Regions from separate parts of the Pseudoduganella sp. SL102 genome, predicted to be linked through region 1. Evidence: riboswitches for the same ligand, from Rfam matches in the RefSeq annotation. Region 1 holds a riboswitch; the other holds the start of a gene.
What was found. A riboswitch is a leader RNA that binds a small molecule or an ion and turns the genes downstream of it on or off. The one in region 1 is predicted to bind cobalamin.
Positions count from the first base shown of each region.

Region 2: linked by a shared signal. The riboswitch ahead of OU994_RS27760 (TonB-dependent receptor) and the one ahead of OU994_RS12150 (cobaltochelatase subunit CobN) in region 1 are both predicted to bind cobalamin.

Region 1 is NZ_CP115554.1:2,843,040-2,846,223, reverse strand. Features, by position in the region: gene OU994_RS12150 (cobaltochelatase subunit CobN) at 1-1,697, opposite strand, end outside; cobalamin riboswitch at 1,773-1,997, opposite strand; gene OU994_RS12145 (DUF3526 domain-containing protein) at 2,023-3,184, opposite strand, start outside.
Region 2 is NZ_CP115554.1:6,563,165-6,566,348, reverse strand. Features, by position in the region: gene OU994_RS27770 (class 1 fructose-bisphosphatase) at 1-764, shown strand, start outside; tRNA gene OU994_RS27765 (tRNA-Thr) at 911-986, shown strand; cobalamin riboswitch at 1,443-1,667, shown strand; gene OU994_RS27760 (TonB-dependent receptor) at 1,867-3,184, shown strand, end outside.

The DNA.
Region 1 (3,184 bases):
GCGCGGTAACCCTCGCCCAGCGCTTCGAGGTCGCGCATCGCCGCCTCGCGCCGCGGGTGATCGGCGCCTTCCACGAGATGCTGCAATTCCTTGACGATCACGTCGACCTGCTTGCGGCCCAGCAGCCATTCGCCGGCCTTCTCCGCGTCCAGTACGTCCGCATGCAGGCGGCCCAGCAGGCCGCTGGTCATCTCACGCTGCACCCGCGGCGACAGGGTGGCGAACCATGCCGCATAGTCCGCCGCGCTCACGGTGTTCACCGTGCCAGCCAGCTCGCGCAGCGCGCCGCGGTCTTCCGGCAGGTTGACGCCCTGCGCCATGATCCGGTCGAGCAGCGCCTCGGGCGACGCGGGCAGCTCGCCCACCGTATAGCCGGCGTCCTTCAGCGCATGGAGCATGTCGAACAGCGAAGCCGGCACGTCCAGGTTGTCGGCGCCGATGTTCTGGCGGCCCGGCGGGTGGTTGTAGTAGATCAGCGCCACGCGCTTGTCGCGGTTCGGCTTGTCGCGCAGCGCCAGCCAGCGGTTGACGCGCGCCGCCAGCCGCGCCGCCTCGGCATCGAGCATGACCGGCGGACGGTTCTCGATGCCGGTCAGCCGGTCGCGCTGCGCCTGGCCCAGGGCGGCCACCACGATCGGCTGGCCGATGCCCTGCAATTCCGGCAGCGCCACGCGGTACTGCACCGAATCGGGCGGCAGGCCGTCCGGCGACAGGCGCCACTGCAGCGCCGTGCGGTCGGACAGCCGGATCCCCTTGAACACGGGAATATCGAGGCGCTTCAGCGCTTCGGCGACGGCTTCGCGCCCCTCGGCCGCGCCGACCACGAAATCCTGCAGCACCACCAGTGCCGCCGGCCGGGCCGGCGCAACCAGCTCGGGCAGGCGTTCCAGCGCCTCGCGCGACGCGCCGCCCCAGCGCGTGAGCACCTGCACGCACGGCTGGCCGCCGGCCTCGATGCGCGCGCACACGGCGGCCGGCACGGCCGCATCCATGTTCGACAGGTCCAGCACCACCACGGCCGGCCGTGCCGTCAAGCCCAGCTGCGCGCCATGGCCCCAGGCTGCCGCGTCGGCCAGTTCGCGCCGGCCCACGCGCACGCGCAGCGTCGGTTCCGCCTGTGCGCTGGCCAGCGGCGTGGCCGGGTGCAGCCGGTGGCCGAACAGCGCCGCGGTATTGCCGACACCGCCGGCCTGCCAAAGCCGGCGCGCGGCCAGCCAATGCGGTGCGGCAGGATGCGCCTGCGCGGCCCGCAGCGCGGCGGGCGACGGTTTTTCCGCCGACAGGTCGCGCAGCGTATCGGCAGGGAAATCGCGCAGCGCGCCATGGCCATCGCGGGTCATCAGGCTGAGGCTGGCCTCGCCGTTGAAGGCCAGCACCGCCGTGCGCGGTTTCGCATGGCGGGCCAGCGCGGTCTTCAGGCGGTGGGCCGGATCGCCGAACAGCGACACGGCCAGGATGGTATCGGCGCCGCCGACCAGCCGCGCCATGTCGCGCTCGCCCAGCGCCATCCATTGCGCCGGGGTGCGCAAGTCGATACGGTCTTGCGGATGCAGGGCCAGGTGGCGGTGCGCCGCCTCGATCGCGACGGGCGCGGCGCGCTCGGTGACGATGCCGAACAGCACGGCGGCCTGGCCGCGCGCGCAGGCCAGGATGCACAGCAGCGCGGCCAGGGCGCGCACGAGTGGGGAAATGCTCAATTGATCCGACCGGTCCGGCCGTGCCCGCGAGGGCCGGCCATGAATACGCAACAGGCCGGCCCACACCCCGGGATCCGGCACATCATTGCAAACGGCCGGTCTTCTGGCTTGCCGTCATTCTGGCCGGTGCGTGCCTTCCCGTGTCGTGTCTCGACACAGTGGCGGTGGCGCCGGTTCGTCAGGCTTACAGCAGCGGGGGCTGCGCCGGACTGGCGGAGGATGGTCATCCCGCGCGTCACCGGCTTCCCGTTTCACCCTCCGGCCGGCTGGCAGGAAGGCACCGTTTGCTCAAGCGCCGGATTCTACATGCAAGGCTGCCGCTTTGTCACATCCGCAAGCGGCCCAGCCGCCACAGGCCCGCCAGCTGCACGGCCCCCGCCAGCACGAACAGGGCAAGCAGGGCGGCCAGGCCATCCCGGCCGGGCATCCCGTCCGGCACGCGCGGCACGAACCCGGGCTGCCTGGCGAAATCGGCCGTGCCGAACGGGCGGTCGTTGAACAGGTAGGGATAGTAGAACGTGCGGATCTGCCGGTGGAACGCCGCGATCGCGTCCTGGTACGCCAGTTGCGCCGGCAGGTCCGTGCCGGCGAGCCGGTGCAGCACGGCCTGCGCGCCCACGCCCGGCAGCAGCCAGCCGAGCCGGCCCGTCCATGCCTGCCGCGCCAGCAGTCCGCCGCGATAGTCGCGCGCCGCGCCGGCCACGCTCTCGTCGCCCACCTGGTGGAAGGCGAAGTACCACTTCCAGTGGAACCTGCCCGGTACGGCGGTGTGGTCCTTCCATTCCGGATGGCTGGCAACGAACTTGCGCATGGTTTCTTCGCGCGGCAGTTCCCAGGCGCCATGCACGACCTGACGCTGGGCCAGCATCAGGTCGACGCCCTGGTGCACGGGGATCGCCCGGATCAGCGCCACGTTGGCCAGTGCCGGCAGCACCAGCGTGAGCACGGCCCAGGCTCCCATCAGCACGGTGGCGTTGGTCACGGAGCGCCAGTGCAGCGAGGCGACCAGCAGCGACAGGCCGGTCCAGAAGGCCAGGCAGGCCGCCGTCACCGCCAGCACGATGCCGGTCGCCACGATGCCGGTGCCGGACAATGCCGCGCCCACGCACGCCGGCGCGGCCAGGCAGGCGAACAGCAACGCATAGCGCAAGCCGGCGCGGCGCCGCCACAGCCGCCCCGCGTCGGGCATCGCCAGCAGGAGCCGCAGCCGGCCCGTCTGCCGCTCGCCCGACACCAGGTCGTGCAGCAGCGCGATCGCGAACAGCGGCGCCAGGTAGATCAGCACGAAGGCGAAGTCGAAGCGGCCCGGCAGCGCCACTTCCGGATTGAACGTCTCGCCTTCGTAGAGCTGGGCCTGCAATCCCAGCGCGCGGATGCGCAGGACGTACGGCGCCACGTCGCGCAGGCCCAGCGCCAGGAACGCCGCGGCCGATGGCGGATCCCATGTGTTGTAGAACGTGTAGTAGGCCGGATTGCCGGCATCCTTG
Region 2 (3,184 bases), 3.7 Mb from region 1:
GCCACCTGGCCGCGATGGCATCCGAAGAGATGGAGACCATCCACCTGATCCCGAACCGCTATCCGAAGGGCGAATACATGCTGGTGTTCGATCCGCTGGACGGCTCGTCGAACATCGACGTCAACGTGTCGATCGGCACCATCTTCTCGGTGATCAAGGCGCCGGAAGGCATGGCCACGCCGACCGAAACGGATTTCCTGCAGCCGGGCAGCAAGCAGGTCGCCGCCGGCTACGCGGTGTACGGCCCGCAGACGATGCTGGTGCTGACCACCGGGAACGGCGTGAACTGCTTCACGCTGGACCGCGAGATGGGTTCGTGGGTGCTCACGCAGCGCAACATGCAGATTCCGCCGACGACCCGGGAATTCGCCATCAACATGTCGAACCAGCGCCACTGGCAGCCGCCGGTGCAGCGCTACATTGGCGAACTGCTGGCCGGCAGCACGGGCCCGCGCGGCGCCGACTTCAACATGCGCTGGATCGCCTCGATGGTGGCCGACGTGCACCGCATCCTCAACCGCGGCGGCATCTTCATGTACCCGGCGGATGTGCGCGACCCCAGCAAGCCAGGCAAGCTGCGCCTGATGTACGAAGCCAACCCGATGGCCTTCATCGTCGAGCAGGCCGGCGGCATGGCCACCGACGGCAAGCACCGCATCCTGGACATCCAGCCGACCACGCTGCACCAGCGCGTGCCTGTGTTCCTGGGCTCGCGCGATGAAGTGGCGGTGGTCACCGGCTATCACCACGAAGGTACGGCGTAATCTTTCGGCACAAGAATTTCGAAAAGAGACCCTAGTCAACTGTAAAAACCGTTGCTATAATGTGGCCTCTTTCGCAGCGCTTCATGTGCAGCGGAAGACAGGTTAAACAAGTAGTACAGCATCTAGTACAGATTTCTACAGGTTTAGCCGCTGTAGCTCAGTCGGTAGAGCAGCGCATTCGTAATGCGAAGGTCACCAGTTCGATTCCGGTCAGCGGCACCAAGATTGGCAGTAAAACAAAGGGTTGCACGATTTTTCGTGCAGCCCTTTTGTTTTTTCGACGGCTCATGATCAAGTACCGCCATGTAACCCGGCATGACCCATGCTGCCTGTTTCCCGGCTCGAATCATCGCTTGTCCTGGCTTGCTCCGCGTCGGTCCAGGTAGTGCCATCGTCGACTGCGACGTCGAATCCATCTTCATTTGGCGCATGGCGGGTCGACCCGTGGCCAGGCAGGCACTGGCCTGCTCGACGCCGCAGCCCGGCGCTGTTCATGATCTCCGCAAGGCGCGATTCAATCGCAGCAGCTGACGCACCATGTGCGGCAACCCGCATTCCGCTCCCTCCGCCCAATGGTGCCGAGGCATCAAGGATCAATTTCACATCCAAGGGACAGCTCTTACTGCGCAGTGCGTGTCCGTACCTGGCAATGACAGGCGCCCGGGCTTGGCTGTAGAATCCTGCGCTTGTGTGAACGGTGTCCTGCCATCGACCGATGGCAGGGTTAAACGGGAAGCCGGTGACGCGCGGATATCCATCCCCGCCACTCCGGCGCAGCCCCCGCTGCTGTAAGCCTGACGAACCGGTTCAACGCCACTGCATCTGGTCACGCCAGCGCGGGAAGGCAGGAACCGGGAAGGATGAGGGCGAGCCAGAAGACCGGCCGGTCACGATGCATGTGCAAAACCCGGGGAGTGGTTTTGCCTGTTGGCGGTTCGTTTGTTTTCCAGTCTGGCGGTAACGACGCGTGACGTTGCGTGCTTCGTGCGTTCGCGCGCTTGGCCAGAAACGTGCCGTGATTGCTTCGCGTCGCCGGGCATGGCCTTTTTGTATTGCTTGAATATTAATTTTGCCGCGATCCGTCCCCATGAAAATCCCTCCGATGAACACCCGGCTCCTGCCCGTCGTGCTTGCCGTCCTGTCGTTTTCCGCCCATGCGGACGATCCACCCTTCCAGCGCGTGCTGGTCGATGGTTCGCGCATCAGCCAGCTCGGCGAAGCCGATTCCGCTGCCGCGGGCACGGTGACGCAGAGCCAGTTGCAGGCCCGCACCACCTACCGGCCCGGCGAACTGCTGGAAGCCACGCCGGGGCTGGTGGTAAGCCAGCACAGCGGGGAGGGCAAGGCCAACCAGTTCTACCTGCGTGGCTTCAACCTCGATCACGGCACCGACCTGCGCACGACTGTCGACGGCATGCCCGTCAACCAGCGCAGCCATGCCCACGGGCAGGGCTGGACGGACCTGAACTTCGTGATCCCGGAACTGGCCGGGCGGCTCGACTTCAAGAAAGGCCCGTATTCGGCCACATCGGGCGATTTCTCTTCCGCTGGCGCCACCGAACTCACCTACGTGAATCGGCTCACGTCCGGCATTGCCAATTTCACCGCTGGCCAGAACGGCTATGGCCGCGCGATGATCGCCGGTTCGCCTGAAGTCGGCAATGGCAACCTGCTGTACGGACTGGAGACGATGCACAACGATGGCCCCTTCACGCGCGGCGACGACTATCGCAAGGTGAACGGGGTGCTGCGCTACAGCGAAGGCTTCGAGAACAATGGCTACTCGGTTACCGCAATGGCGTACCGCGCCAAGTGGAACGCCACCGACCAGATCCCGCAGCGCGCCGTCGACAGCGGTACGCTGGGCCGCTTCGATGCGATCGACCCTGCCGATGGCGGCAGCGCGCACCGCTACAGCCTGTCCGGCAAATGGCAGCGCAGCGACGATGACACCAGCGCCAGGATATCCGCATATGTGATCGCGAACCGCCTGGAACTGTTTTCGAATTTCACCTACTTCCTGGACGATCCAGTCAATGGCGACCAGTTCGCGCAGCCGGACCGGCGCGTGACGTCCGGCTTCGACGCCAGCTATTCCTGGCATCACCATCGGGGCGGCATGACGTCGACCACCACGGTCGGTCTCACCGCGCAGAACGACAACATCCACAACGGCCTGTACCACACGAAGGCACGCCAGGTGATCGGCACCACGCGTGAAGACCATATCGTCGAGACCAGCGGGGCGCTGTACGTGGAAAACCAGACCCGGTGGAATCCCGCGTTCCGCACGGTAGCGGGACTGCGGGCGGACCGTTATCGATTCGACGTCCACGGCGACAATGCGGCCAATGCCGGCACCGCCAACGACAATATCCTGTCGCCGAGTGCCGGCTTGATCTTCGGACCATGGGCGCGGA